One region of the Pseudoxanthomonas sp. 22568 genome, then DNA from elsewhere that is predicted to be linked to it. Evidence: riboswitches for the same ligand, from Rfam matches in the RefSeq annotation. Region 1 holds a riboswitch; the other holds the start of a gene.

The links. Region 1 has a riboswitch for cobalamin ahead of metE (5-methyltetrahydropteroyltriglutamate--homocysteine S-methyltransferase). Riboswitches for the same ligand answer to the same signal wherever they lie in the genome.
Region 2: linked by a shared signal. The riboswitch ahead of btuB (TonB-dependent vitamin B12 receptor) and the one ahead of metE (5-methyltetrahydropteroyltriglutamate--homocysteine S-methyltransferase) in region 1 are both predicted to bind cobalamin.

Annotation. Positions count from the first base shown of each region.
Region 1 covers NZ_JBQENC010000013.1:40,569-47,976, forward strand. The annotation lists gene ACTJI2_RS15660 (ribonucleoside-diphosphate reductase subunit alpha) at 1-534, shown strand, start outside; gene ACTJI2_RS15665 (ribonucleotide-diphosphate reductase subunit beta) at 1,001-2,020, shown strand; gene ACTJI2_RS15670 (acyl-CoA thioesterase) at 2,183-2,599, shown strand; gene metE (5-methyltetrahydropteroyltriglutamate--homocysteine S-methyltransferase) at 2,671-4,950, opposite strand; cobalamin riboswitch at 5,159-5,400, opposite strand; gene ACTJI2_RS15680 (alpha/beta hydrolase) at 5,397-6,941, opposite strand; gene ACTJI2_RS15685 (MarR family winged helix-turn-helix transcriptional regulator) at 7,011-7,408, shown strand, end outside.
Region 2 covers NZ_JBQENC010000005.1:9,399-16,806, forward strand. The annotation lists gene bioD (dethiobiotin synthase) at 1-139, opposite strand, end outside; gene ACTJI2_RS07555 (GAF domain-containing protein) at 335-820, shown strand; gene ACTJI2_RS07560 (TfoX/Sxy family protein) at 823-1,206, shown strand; gene cobS (adenosylcobinamide-GDP ribazoletransferase) at 1,213-1,959, opposite strand; gene ACTJI2_RS07570 (histidine phosphatase family protein) at 1,956-2,552, opposite strand; gene cobT (nicotinate-nucleotide--dimethylbenzimidazole phosphoribosyltransferase) at 2,549-3,613, opposite strand; cobalamin riboswitch at 3,782-4,021, shown strand; gene btuB (TonB-dependent vitamin B12 receptor) at 4,148-5,983, shown strand; gene dinB (DNA polymerase IV) at 6,290-7,360, opposite strand.

The DNA.
Region 1 (7,408 bases):
ATCGCCTCGATCGCCGGCTGCTACGAATGCGTGGAGCCGCAGATCTCCAACCTGTTCAAGCGCGAGACACTGTCCGGCGACTTCCTGCAGGTCAACCGCTATCTGGTGGCCGAACTGAAGCAGCTGGGCCTGTGGACGCCGGAGATGCGCGATGCGATCAAACTGGCCGAGGGTTCGATCCAGGGCATCGCGCAGATTCCCGAGCCGCTGCGCCAGATCTACCGCACCGCCTGGGAACTGCCGATGCGCTCGCTGATCGACATGGCCGCCGAGCGCGGCGCCTACATCGATCAGTCGGCCTCGCTCAACCTGTTCATGGAAAGCCCGAACATCGGCGCGCTGTCGTCCATGTACATGTACGCGTGGAAGCAGGGCATCAAGACCACGTACTACCTGCGCTCGCGCCCGGCCACCCGCATCGCCAAAACCACGGTCAGCAGCGTGGGCAGCGAGGCGCCGAAGCCGGCCTATACGGCGGTGGAAGCGGTGTCGTGTTCGCTGGAGAACCCGGAAGCGTGTGAGGCGTGCCAGTAGTCGGTTTCATGGGTGGTCGAGAGACCACGCATGCAAAAAAATCCCCCCGCGCAGGATGCACGCAGGAAAGACAGGAACAGGAGGTTCCGGGCGCACGGATGCGCCAATCCCTTGAACAGTCCCCTCCCCCGCTTGCGGGGGAGGGCCAGGGTGGGGGCAAGGCCGAAGCCATTGAACGCAAACCGCCGGAACGCCCACCGAAGAGCCATTTCGCTTCATCACGTTTTTTTCGCGGACGGACAGGCCTCCACTTCGTTCGCCCCCATCCCAACCTTCCCCCGCCAGCGGGGGAAGGAGCGGAAATTCGCGAACGGATGCATCCCGCTCCGTTTGCCTCCATCCCGGCCTTCCCCCGCTTGCGGGGGAAGGGGCGGAAATCCGCAAACGGATGCATCCCGCTCCGTTTGCCCCCATGCCGGCCTTCCCCCGCTTGCGGGAGAAGGCGCTGAAACAGGAAAAATGCGACATGTCCTCCCAACCCCGCCAGATGCTGCTGGACCCCGGCTTTGAACTGACCCTGCGCCCGATGCGCTATCCGCAGTTCTACGAGATGTACCGCGACGCGATCAAGAACACCTGGACGGTGGAGGAGATCAATTTCCAGATCGACATCAGCGATCTGCACGACAAGATGACCCCGGCCGATCGTCACCTGATCCACCGGCTGGTCGCGTTCTTCGCCACCGGCGATTCGATCGTGTCCAACAACCTGGTGCTCAACCTCTACCAGCACCTCAATGCGCCGGAAGCGCGCATGTACCTGTCGCGCCAGCTGTACGAGGAAGCGCTGCACGTGCAGTTCTACCTGACCCTGCTGGACAACTATCTGCCGGATCCGGCCGAACGGGTGAAGGCGTTCGCGGCGGTGGAGAACATCCCCTCCATCCGCAAGAAGGCCGAGTTCTGCTTCAAGTGGATCGACTCGATCCAGGACCTGCGCCGGATCGAAACCCGCGAACAGCGGCGGCAGTTCCTGCTCAACCAGATCTGCTTCGCCGCCTGCATCGAGGGCCTGTTCTTCTTCGCCGCGTTCGCCTACGTGTACTACTTCCGCTCGCGCGGCCTGCTGCCGGGGCTGGCCTCGGGCACCAACTGGGTGTTCCGCGACGAGAGCTGCCACATGGAGTTCGCGTTCGAGTCGGTGCGCACGGTGCGCGAGGAGGAGCCGGACCTGTTCGACGACACCATGCGCCAGCAGGTCTACGACATGCTGGCCGAGGCCATCGAGTGCGAGGTGCAGTTCGCCGAGGACGTGCTGTCCGGCGGCGTGGCCGGCATCTCCACCCGCGACATGCGCCAGTACCTGCAGCATTGCGCCGACCAGCACTTCGTCAAGCTGGGCATGGAGAAGAAGTACAACGTGCGCAACCCGCTGCCGTTCATGGAACTGCAGGACGTGCAGGAGCTGACCAACTTCTTCGAACGCCGCGTCTCGGCCTACCAGGTCGGCGTGCAGGGCGAAGTCGGCTTCGACCACGCGTTCTGACCGTTTCCTGTAAACCACCTTGTGGGAGCGACGTCAGTCGCGATGCGCTTCGGCCGGATCAGGAGCTTTCGCGACTGACGTCGCTCCCGCAGGGATTCATTCCGGAATCCGTTTCCTGCGCTAGGATGCAGCCGGGAGGCACTGGCACCACGGAGCAACCCCATGTCCGAACATCCCCTGTCCGACCTGCGCCCGACCGAGGCGCGCCTGCTGCACATGGTCTTCCCGGACCACACCAACCACTTGGGCACGCTGTTCGGCGGCCAGGCGCTGGCGTGGATGGACATGTCCGCCTTCATCGCCGCCTCGCGCTACGCGCGCACCACCGTGGTCACCGCAAGGTCGGAACAGGTCGATTTCAACCAGCCGATCCACAAGGGCGATCTGGTCGAGGTCATCGCCCGCATCGTCAAGGTCGGGCGCAGTTCGATGAACGTCGATGTCGAAGTCATCACCGAGGATCTGCTGAGCGGCGAGCGCAAGCTGTGCACGCGCGGCCACTTCGTGATGATCGCGCTGGATCCGCTGGGCCGGCCCACCCAGGCTCCGCCGCTGCCGCCACCGGTCGTGCAGGGCTGAGGTCCGTCCCCCTCCGCTGACCGCGGATGCCGTGGCGCGCACGAGGCTGCGCGCGCCACGGCCCGGCCGCATCACGCCGCGGCCCGCATCCTCTTCGCCGCCTCCACCATCGCCTCCAGCGCCGCGCGGGTCTCCGGCCAGCCACGCGTCTTCAGCCCGCAGTCCGGATTGACCCAGATCTGCTCCGGTGCCAGTACCTCCCGCGCCTTGTCCAGCAGGGCGTGCATCTCGCCGCTGTCCGGAACCCGCGGCGAATGGATGTCGTACACGCCCGGCCCGATCTGGTTCGGGTAGCGGAACTTCACGAATGCGTCCAGCAGTTCCATCCGCGAGCGCGAGGTTTCGATGGAGATCACGTCGGCGTCCATCGCCGCCACGGCTTCGATGATGTCGTTGAACTCGGAGTAGCACATGTGGGTGTGGATCTGGGTTTCGTCGGTCGCCACCGCGGCGGTGATGCGGAAACATTCCACCGCCCAATCGAGGTAGCGTGACCATTCGGCCCTGCGCAGCGGCAGGCCTTCGCGCAAGGCTGGTTCGTCGATCTGGATTACGCCGATGCCGGCGGCTTCCAGGTCGCGGACCTCGTCGCGCAACGCCAGCGCGATCTGCCGGCAGGTCCGCGCGCGCGGCTGATCGTCGCGGACGAAGGACCACTGCAGCACCGTCACCGGTCCGGTCAGCATGCCCTTCATCGGCCGGGATGTGAGTGATTGCGCGTGCCGCGACCAGCGCACCGTCATCGGCGCCGGCCGCACCACATCGCCGAAGATGATCGGCGGCTTCACGCAGCGGGAGCCGTAGCTCTGGACCCAGCCGTTGCGGGTGAAGGCGAATCCGTCGAGCTGCTCGCCGAAGTACTCGACCATGTCGTTGCGCTCGAACTCGCCGTGCACCAGCACGTCGATGCCGAGTTCCTCCTGCACGCGCACGCAGCGCGCGATCTCGGTCGCCAGGAAGGCGTCGTATTCCGCATCGGGCAGTTTCCCGGCGCGGTTGAGCGCACGGGCCTGGCGTACTTCCGGCGTCTGCGGAAAGGAACCGATGGTCGTGGTCGGATAGGGTGGCAGGCGCAGGCCGGCCTGCTGGCGCGCGCGGCGCGTGGGATAGGGCGAGGAACGATGGGCGGCCGCGGGCGTCAGCGCGGCCAGGCGCTCGGCCACCTCTTTCCGGTGCACGCGCGCGGAACGGCGACGGCTTTCGTGGCGCTCGCGGGCGATGGCCAGCGCCGGCCCGGCCGCGGGCGCATCGTCCAGGGCGGTCGCCAGCAGGCGCAGTTCCTCCAGCTTCTGCCGCGCGAACGCCAGCCAGCCACGCAGTTCGGCATCCAGCCCGGTTTCGCCTTCCGCGTCCACCGGCACGTGCAGCAGGGAGCAGGAAGGCGCCAGCCACAGCCGGTCGGCACCGACATGGCCCTGCGCGTAGCGCGCGAGCACCAACGCGTTGTCGAGGTTGGCGCGCCAGATGTTGCGGCCGTCGATCAGCCCGAGCGACAGCGTCCGCCCCTCCGGCATGGCTTTCAGCACGGCGTCGAGTTGGTCCAGCCCGCGCATCAGGTCCACATGCAGGCCATCGACCGGCAGGGCCGCCACCAGCGGCAGGTTCGCGCCCAGGTCGCCGAAATAGGTGGTCAGCAGCAGCTTCGGGCGCGTCGCTTGCGCCAGGGCGGTGTAGGCGTGCCGGTAGGCCTGTTGCAACGCCGGGTCGGCGTCCAGCACCAGGCAAGGCTCATCGATCTGCACCCATTCGGCGCCGGCGGCGGCCAGCCGCGACAGCAGTTCCGCGTAGGGTGGCAGCAGGCGTTCGAGCAGCGCCAGCGGATCGCCGCCATCGCTTGCCTTGGACAGGCGCAGGAAGCTCACCGGTCCCAGCAGCACCGGCCGCGCATTGAAACCGGCCGCATGGGCCTCGTTGAACTCGCTCAACGGCTTGTCGCCACGCAGGCGGAACGTTTGCTCGCGATGCAGTTCCGGCACCAGGTAGTGGTAGTTGGTGTCGAACCACTTGGTCATTTCCAGCGCGCGCAGGTCCACGCCGTCCTGTTGCCGCCCCCGCGCGAGGGCGAAATAGGCCGCCAGCGGATCCACGTCCGCCAGCGCGCGATAGGGTTCGGGGATGGCGTCGAACAGGAAGGCGGTGTCGAGCACGTGGTCGTACAGCGAAAAGTCGTTGCACGGCACGACATCGACGCCCGCGTCTACCTGCATGTGCCAATGGCGGAGGCGAAGCCGGCGCGCGGCGGCGTGCAGTTCTTCGCCGGTGGCGTCGCCGCGCCAATGGGCTTCCAGTGCCCGCTTGAGTTCCCGGCGCACGCCGATGCGCGGGAAACCGAGATTGCCAACAGTCGTCATGATGCATGTCCTCATTCGTGGTCGGATGAGGAACGAAGGACCGCGCCGCCTTCATCGCCGATGGCGATGGCGGACAACGCCAGCGACCTTCGCCCCCTCGGGCGAACCGGAACGGCGAAGGGAGGCGCACGGACTTGCGCGCGGACGCGACGCGTCCGCGGCAGTTCCGGGCACCTCCCCTCGGAAGTTCCAGGTCATGCGGAAGACTTCGGGTCTTCCGGCCAAGGCAGGTCTTCGGGCTCATGGACGTCGGCCCGATCCGGGGATCGGGGCCGGCCTACTGTCCGCCGCTTCCCGGCCCTTGGGGGCCAGTGCCGATGACGGGGGTCGTTTCCAAATACCGCTGCGGGGCAGCGCCGGAATGGGGCTTTTCGGCCCGCACCGGCTTCCCTATTAATTCCATCTCTTCATTCGCATGAAGAGATGGAAACCCTGGCCCGGGCACGTTACGGCGATGCGACCGCTGCGTCAAGCGGCCTTCCTCGCGGGATACGGCCCGCCACCTTGGCGGGCGCGGCAAAAGCCGGCACGGTGAAGGTCGGGGAAGACAGGGTCACTTCCGTCGGCAGATCGCGAAGCTCTCCCGTGCGCAGGAAACGGTGGACCGCTTCCCGGGCCGCCGGCTCGTTGCGCAGCTGATAGAACGTGCCGTCGTGACCACCGCGATGGATCACGATGGCGTGGCCATTGCGCAGGTAGGGCAGTTGCGCCAGCGCGTTGTCGATGGGCGTGGAGGTATCCCAGTCGCCGTGCACCAGCAGCACCGGCGTATCGATCGGCCGCAGCTGGCGGTAGTCGTCGCCCAGATCCGGTGTCGGCCATGTCGACGCGGCCGCCAGATAGGGCGCGAAGCCGCCCTCGCCGAGATAGGCGCTGGCCGGATCGTGGCGCAGACGGAACTCGTGAGACGGCGTGATGCCCAGGCTGGTGTCGATCAGCGGTCCAATCAGCTTGTATTCCTGCGCCTGCCGGCCCTTGGCCACTTCGCGGGCCCAGTCCGTGTAGCGGCCGTGGTACAGCGACAGCACGAACGCGGGCCAGGTGTGCGGCACGCTGGCCTCGGCCAGCAGCGAAGCCTGCAGGTCGGCCAACCCGATCACCACCGGTCCACCGCCATCCTGCGGATCGACCGTGATCGGCTGCCGCGCGAAGCGTTCGCGCAGCGCGTCGATGGCGGCCATCAGTCCGCCCGTCGGCAGATACGGCGCCAGGCCGGGATCCCGATCGGCATCGAAGGCGATGCGCTGCATCGTCGCCAGCAGCGGCGATGGCATGTCGTAGCCGAAATCCAGCGGCTCCACCGACGACAGCACGGCGCGCGCGACGATGTCCGGATGCGAGCGCATCACCGCGAAGCTCCATTGCGATCCAAAGCTGCCGCCGAACAGGCTGATGCGCGGGTAGCCCAGCGCGCGACGCAGATCGTCGACGTCGTCGGCGCAGGCGTCGATGGTGTAGCCCGCCAGATCCTTGTCCGGATGCGCGGCGATGGCCGAGGCGGCGCGACGAAGCGCGTCGTCGATGTCATCCCGCGCGGTGTATTCGCGGTCGCGCGGCCACGCCGGCGACATCGCGGTCAGTTTTTCACCGCGCTCGCTGTAACCGCGCTGTTCGATGATGACCAGATCCGCGGTGTCCCGATAGGTCAGCCAGGATCCGAGCCGATTGCGCGCGGTCTCGGTATCGCCGTCGAATGCCTCCAGCACCGCCAGGCCCGGGCCACCGGGTAGCCAGAAGACGGGCGGCGCACCGGTGGGCACGCGTGCGCGGATGCGGGCGAAGCCCACCCCGATCAGGCGGCTGCCGGTGGCACGGCGGTTTTCCGGCACGTACAGCGTGCCGATTTCGTAGGGCACCGTCGTACCATCCGCGGCGCGGACCGTCGCCGCGGTGACCACGATGTCGCCGGCGCGGCGCGCCTGCGCGAAGGCGCCGGAAGCGATGGAACCAAGCATCATCACGACAGCCGACAACCAGAGCCTGCGCTTCATGGGCGGATTCCCGACGATGGGGTGGGCGTAGCCTCGCTCCACAGATATCTTTATGTCAAGATATTTTTCATGACGACCCCACCGACCGATTCCCCGCCCTCCCCCGCTCCCGACCTGATCGACCAGCTGCTGGCGGACTGGCGCCGCGAACGGCCCGATCTGGATGCGTCCGCGATGGCGGTGGCGGGCCGCGTCCTGCATCTGGGCCGCCTGCTGGAGGCACAGGCCGACGAATGCCTGAAGGCGCTGGAACTGAGCTACACGGAACTGGACCTGCTGGCGACGCTGCGCCGCTCCGGCGCGCCCTACCGGCTGTCGCCGACCGACCTTCGCCGTTCGGTGCTGCTGACCTCCGGCGCGATGACCGCCTGCCTCAACCGCCTGCAGCGGCGCGGCCTGCTTCGGCGCGAGGCGGATCCGCGCGACGGCCGTTCCCTGTTCGCGGTGCTGACCGCCAAGGGCGTCAA
Region 2 (7,408 bases), on a different contig from region 1:
CGGTGCGTTCGCAGCCGCTGGCGACCGGTTTCATCCCGACCGCGCGAAGGCCCCGACCACGCAGGGCATGCAGCACGCTGCTGCTGGCGAAGGTCTTGCCTGCCCCGGTATCGGTGCCGGTGACGAAGAAGCTGTGCATCCGTTTCCTGTGGCAATGCGCCCCGTCGGCGCGTGGCCGCCCATCGTAGCGGGCCGGTCCGGCGAAGGCAGCCGCGTGCCAGCGGAACATTCCGACGCCGGCGCGTCCTGTTTTGGCGGGTCATCACGTTGTCTTCATCAATCCAACCATTCCCGGCGCACCGGCCCCCTCGCGGGTTCGGGCTAGAATCCAGTGATGTCCTTCACCAGCCAGACCCTGACCGGCAGCAAACCGGAACAATACGCGCAGCTGGCCGCCCAGGCGCGCGCCCTGCTCAGCGGCGAAAGCGACCACGTCGCCAACGCCGCCAACCTGTCGGCGCTGGTCTACCACGCGCTGCCGGATCTCAACTGGGCCGGTTTCTATTTCCACGACGGCACCGAACTGGTGGTCGGTCCTTTCCAGGGCCTGCCCGCCTGCGTGCGCATCGCCCTGGACAAGGGCGTGTGCGGCGCGGCCGCGCGCACCCGCCAGACCCAGCGGGTGGAAGACGTGGAGGCCTTCCCCGGCCATATCGCCTGCGACAGCGCCTCGCGCTCGGAACTGGTGGTGCCGCTGGTCAAGGGCGATCGCCTGATCGGCGTGCTGGATCTGGACAGCCCGCGGTTGGCGCGTTTCGACGAGGAAGATCAACGCGGGCTGGAAGCCATCGCCGCCATCTACGTGGAGACGCTGGCATGAGCATCAGCACCGCGAAGATGCGCAATATCGGTCCCAAATCGGCGGCCTGGCTGCGCCAGGTCGGCCTGCGCACGCAGGAGGATCTGGTGGCGGCCGGTTCGGTGGAAGCCTTCATGCGGGTCAAGCGCGCCGGTTTCCGTCCCAGCCTCAACCTGCTGTACGCGCTGGAAGGCGCACTGCTGGACTGCCATTGGCAGCACCTGCCGGAGGAACGCCGCAGCGAACTGCTGGTGGCCTACGACGCCGCCGCCGCGCTGCTGCCGCCACCCCGTGGCCGTCCGGCAGCCGCGCCGGTGACCACCACCACCCATGGGCAGGAAGATGAAGGCAGCGCGCCTTCGATGAACCTGTTCGACTCGCCGGGCGGCGGCGAACAGGACGACTGATCCGCCTCAGGACAGGCGCCACGCCGCCGGCGCGAGCGCCAGCGCCAACAGCAGCAGCGTTTCCAGCACCTCGGTGCTGGCGCCGAGGCAGTCGCCGGAGATGCCGCCGAGGCGGCGCTTCCAGTACCACGCGGTCAACGGTGCCAGCAGCAGGCACACCAGCAACGGCGGCGCCAGCCACAGGCTGATCGCCGCCAGCGCCACGCCCCACGCCCAATCCCAGTACGCGCCTTCGTTGCGGTACCAGGCGAAGCGCTCGGCCATGCCCGCATGCAGCGGCGGCAACCAGCGGCTCCACAACAGCGTGGTGGCCCAGCGCGCCCACGCAGGTACCAGCAGCACGCCCCACAGCCACGCGCCATCGGCCAGTTCGGCCAGCAGCACGAACTTGGCCAGCACCTGCATGACCACGGTGACCACGCCGAACACGCCCATGTGCGGATCCTTCAGCACTTCCAGGAAGCGCTGCGGATCGCGATGCGCGGCACCGAAGGCGTCGGCCACGTCGCCCAGCCCGTCCAGGTGCAATGCGCCGGTCACCCACACCCAGGCCAGCAAGGCCAGCAGGCCGGCCAGCCACGGGCGCGCGTCCAGCGCCCACAGCGGCAGCGCCACCAACGCGCCGATCAGCACGCCCACCAGCGGGAAATACACCGCCGTGCGGCTCAGTTCTTCCTCGCGGAAGTCGCGCAGTTGCGGCGTGGGCAGGCGGGTCAGGAACTGCACCGCCAGGATCAGCTTGCGCATGCTCATGCCTGCCGCACCTCGATCAGTTCGCCCCACAGCTGATCCCGGTCATCGATCTGCACGCGCAGGCGCAGGCGGGTGCCGTAATCGATGCGCACCGCCCACAGCGACGCCAGCGGCAGGCCGCAGGCCAGCGCCAGCGCCAGTCGCAACGGGCCGGCATGGCTGACCACCAGCGCGGGCGAGGTGTCTTCGCGTCGCGCCAGCGCGCGCAGGCCGCGACCGACGCGTGCTTCGAAGCCGGCCCAGGGTTCGGCGTTGGGCGGCGGATGCGCGCCGGGATCCCGGTAGAAATCCTGCAAGGCGCGCTGCGAGTGCGGGTCTGCCGCAAGGGTGTCGCGATGGCGACCGTCCCAGTCGCCGAAATCCCACTCCGCCCAGTCATCGGCGATGTCCACCGGCAACGCCTGCGCGGCGGCCAGCGCCTGCGCGGTATGCAGCGCGCGCTGGCGTGGCGAACTGATCACCCGTGACCAGGCAATGCCCGTGCAACCGCCGCAGACCGCGTCGGCGGCGCCCGGCAGCAGCGGCGGATCGGTGCGGCCATCGAAATGACCGACGCGTCCGGTCGAGGCATGGCGCACCAGGTCGAGGATCATGGCGTCTCGTCGCGTCCGGAAACCGCGGCTTCGGCGAAGGTGGCCATACCGGCGTGCAGCGCGCAGGCCAGTCGCAGCAGCGGCACCGCCAGCGCGGCGCCGCTGCCTTCGCCCAGGCGCAGATCCAGTTGCAGCAGCGGGCGCGCTTCCAGCGCGGCCAGCACGCGCGCGTGGCCGCGCTCGGCGGACTGGTGCGAGAACAGCAGCCATGGCCGCGCCTGGGGTTGCAGGCGGACCGCCGCCAGTGCCGCGGCCGAGACGATGAAACCGTCCACCAGCACCGGTACGCCCCGCTGGGCGGCGGCGATCATCGCGCCGGCCATCGCGGCGATTTCCAATCCACCGACACGACGCAGCGCCTCGCGCGCGGGCTGCGGGTGCGCGGCGATGTGCGGACGGTGCAATGCGAGCGCGTCCGCGATCACCCGTTGCTTGTGCGCAATCCGATCGCCCTGCAATCCGGTACCCGCGCCGACCAGTTCCTCCAGCGGCAGATCCGCCAGCGCGCAGGCCAACGCGCTGGCCGCGGTGGTGTTGCCGATGCCCATTTCGCCGAACACGAACAGATCGGCGTCGCCGGCCGCTTCCACCGCGCGCCTGCCCGCCGCCAGCGCATGCGCGAGTTCATCCTCGTCCATCGCCGCTTCCACGCTGAAGTCGCGGGTGCCCAGGCAGGGCTTGTCGGCGTGTACGCCGGCGATGGGCTGGCTGCCGCGGGTGCCGGCATCCACCAGCCGTAGCGGCAGACCGAGTTCGCGCGCCAGCACCGAGATCGCGGCGCCGCCGTGGGCGAAGTTGTGCAGCATCTGCACCGTCACCTCGGACGGAAACGCCGACACGCCCTGGGCGACCACGCCGTGATCGCCGGCGAACACGATCACCGGCACCCGTGCCAGCGTGGGACGATCGGCGCGTTGCAGCGCCGCCAGTTCCACCGCCAGGGTCTCGATGCGGCCCAGCGAGCCCTGCGGCTTGGTCAGCTGATCCTGGCGCGCGCGCGCGCGTTCGGCGTGTTCGGGGGAAGGTTGCCGGCAATCGGCGAGGATCCAGTCGGAAGACACGAGGCGATTTCTTGCGGCGAGGGAACCGGGATTCTACGGGAGGCCTCGCGCCCATCCCCGTCCGCCCCGATGCATGCCTTGCCTTGCCCGCTTTCCATCGATGCGCGCTGCCGCCCGGGCGCGGCCCGCCCATCCACAGGATCGGCATCCGCCAGACCGGTATCTGGTAGGATCGCCGCGCTTTCTGGTGACCCGCGGACGATTCCGCCCCGGGTTGAAACGGGAAGCCGGTGAACCCGCGCACGCCATCCCGGCGCTGCGGGTGATTCCGGCGCTGCCCCCGCAACGGTAAGCGAGCCAGGACAGGGCATACGCCACTGTGCATCCGCACGGGAAGGCGCCCTGGCCGGCGATGGCGCCGCCATCGCGCTCGCAAGCCCGGAGACCGGCCCGAAAGACGACTGGTTGCGACGCGGCGGGCGTTGCGGCGGCGAGCGCCGTGCGTACGGCCGTTTCCGCTGTCTTCCCGTTCCCGCGTTGCCGCCTCCCCTCGTTATGCCGCGCGGGAGCGCGCGGCGCATGGAGCCGATTGCAATGCCACCTATCCGTACCCTGTCCCTGGCCGTCGCCCTGGCGCTGCCGGGCCTGGCGCTCGCCCAGGACGCCGCCACCGAACTGGACGAAGTCGTCGTCACCAGCACCCGCACCGCGATCGCGCTGGAAGACAGCCTGGCGCCGGCGCAGGTCATCGATCGCGCCGACATCGAGCGCAGCCAGGCGACCTCGCTGCAGGATCTGCTGCGCGGCCGCGCCGGCATCAACCTGACCAATGCTGGTGGCCCGGGCAAGCAGACCTCGCTGTTCCTGCGCGGCACCAACTCCAGCCACACCCTGGTGCTGATCGACGGCGTGCGGGTGAACTCGGCCGACTTCGCCGCCGCCGCCATCCCGGATCTGCCGCTGGCGCAGATCGATCGCATCGAGATTGTGCGCGGCCCGAACTCCAGCCTGTACGGCTCCGAGGCGATCGGCGGCGTGATCCAGATCTTCACCCGCCGCAACCAGGGCACCTACGCGCCGCACTTCCAGATTGGCGGCGGCAGCAATGGCCTGCGCCAGGCCAGCGCTGGCTTCGGCGGCGGCGGCGAGCGCGGCTGGTTCGGCGCGGACGCGGCCTACCAGCGCACCGATGGCATCAATGCCTGCCGCGGCTCGGTATCGCAGGGTCGCGGCTGCTACGCCGACGAACCTGACCGCGACGGCTACCGCAACGTCTCGGCCAGCCTGCGCGGCGGCTACAAGCTGACCGACACGCTGACCGCCGAGGCCAGCGCGCTGCGCGCCGAAGGCGCGAACCGGTACGACGGCTACTACAACTACACCGAGAACGTGCAGCAGGTGTTGAATGGCAAGGTCCGCTACGTGCCGACCGACCGCTTCGCCCTGACCGTCAACGTCGGCCGCAGCGACAACGAGACCGACAACTACCGTAACGAAGTCGATCACGACAGCACCCACAACACCCACCGCAACACCGCCAGCGCGCAGGCCGACATCGGCCTGGGCCAGGATCAGTTGCTGACCGTCGGCGCGGATTGGTACATCGACCATCTCGACAGCACCACCGACTACGCCGCCGACAGCCGCCGCAACACCGCCGGCTTCGTCGAGTACCAGGGCAAGTTCGGCGCCCACCAGTTGCAGGCCAGCGTGCGCAACGACGACAACGAGCAATTCGGCAACCACACCACCGGCAACCTCGGCTGGGGCATGAGCTTCGGGCGCGGCTTCAAGCTCAGCGCAACCTACGGCACCGGTTTCAAGGCGCCGACCTTCAGCGATCTGTACGACCCGTGGAGCGGCAACCGCGACCTGGAGCCGGAGAAGTCGAAGAGCCTCAATGTCGGCATCGCCCAGAACGGCGACGCCTGGCGCTGGGCGCTGGATCTGTACGAGACCCGCATCGATGATCTGATCACCTATGACGGCAGCAGTTTCGCGATGGTGCAGGTGGACGAGGCCCGCATCCGCGGCGCCGAGTTCACCGTCGACGTCACCCTGGCCGGCTGGGATCTCTCCGCCCAGCTCAGCCACACCGACCCGCGCAACCGCAGCGCCAGCAACAACGACAAGCTGCTGCCTCGCCGCGCGCGCAACACCGGTCGCATCGACGTGGATCGCGCGTTCGGCGACTTCCGCGTCGGCGCGACCGTCAATGGCGCGGGCTACCGCTACGACGAGCTGACCAACGCCACCCGCCTGGGCGGCTTCGCCACCGCCGACCTGCGGCTGGAATACGCGGTCACCCCGGAATGGACGTTGCTGGCCAAGGTCGACAACGTGTTCGACCGCGAATACGAAACCATCGCCTGGTACAACCAGCCCGGCCGCGAATACGGCCTGAGCCTGCGCTACCAGCCCAAGCGCTGATTGCGTGCATGAAAAAGCCCGGCAGACGCCGGGCTTTTTCTTTTTTGCCATCCCTCCCTTGTGGGAGCGACATAAGTCGCGATACCGGAAAGCCGGAAACTCCGGAAAAGCTCGCGACTCACGTCGCTCCCACAGGGAGACATCCGGGTTACAGAGATTTATCGAACAATCCTTGCTGCTCGACCGCGAATGCCGGGCGCCTTGTTGCCTTTCTCCCTTGTGGGAGCGACCTAGTCGCGATACCGGAAAGCCGGAAACTCCGGAAGAGCTCGCGACTCACGTCGCTCCCACAAGGAAAAATCCAGGTTACGAGGCGTCTTCGAACAGCCCGGGCTGCTCGACGACATCCTCGCGATCGCGGAAGCCGGACAGGCCCACGCCGACCAGCCGGTACAGGGTATCGGCCGGCAGGTCCACGCGTTCGCGCAGGGCCAGCGCGATGGCGGTGAACTCCTCGAGTGTGGCCGGCGGCGCTTCTGGGGTGAAGCTGCGGGTGAGGATGCGGAACTGCGCGGTTTTCAGCTTCAGCACCACGGTGCGGCCGACGCGATCGGTCTTGCGGGTCGCTTCCCAGGTCTTGCCGGCCAGGCGCCGCACCGCCTCGCCGATGTCCGCCAGCGGCACGTCGCGCTCGAAGGTGTCCTCGGCGGAAATCGACTGCACCGGCTGATCCGGTTCCACCGGGCGCTCGTCGACGCCGCGCGCACGCCGGAACAGGCTGCCGCCGAAACTGCCGAAGCGCTGTTCCAGTTCGATCTGCGGCCACTCGCGCAGCTCACCCACGGTGCGGATGCCCATCGCGTGCAGCTTGCCCAGCATCACCTTGCCGACGCCGGGAATCCGCTCCACCGGCAGCGGGATGAGGAAGGCGTCCACCTGACCCGGCTTGATCACGAACAGGCCGTCCGGCTTGCGCCAGTCCGAGGCGATCTTGGCGAGGAACTTGTTCGGCGCCACCCCGGCGGAGGCGGTCAGCGCGGTTTCCTCGCGGATCTGCGCGCGCACGGCCTCGGCGATGGCGGTGGCCGAAGGCAGGTCGGTCTTGGGCGCGGTCACGTCCAGGTAGGCTTCGTCCAGCGATAGCGGTTCGACCAGATCGGTCTGGCGCAGGAAGATCTCGCGCACCTGCCGCGACACCGCCTTGTAGCGCGTGAAGTCCGGCGGCACGAAGATGCCGTCCGGACACAGCCGTTCGGCGCGCACCGCCGGCATCGCCGAGCGCACGCCGAAGGTACGCGCCTCGTAGGAGGCCGCGCACACCACCGAACGCGCGCCGCGCCAGGCCACGATCACCGGCTTGCCGCGCAACGACGGATCGTCGCGCTGCTCCACCGACGCGTAGAACGCGTCCATGTCGATATGGATGATCTTGCGCATGCCGGCGGTATTGTAAGAGTCCTGCGGTCTTCTTTCCCTGCGGGAGCG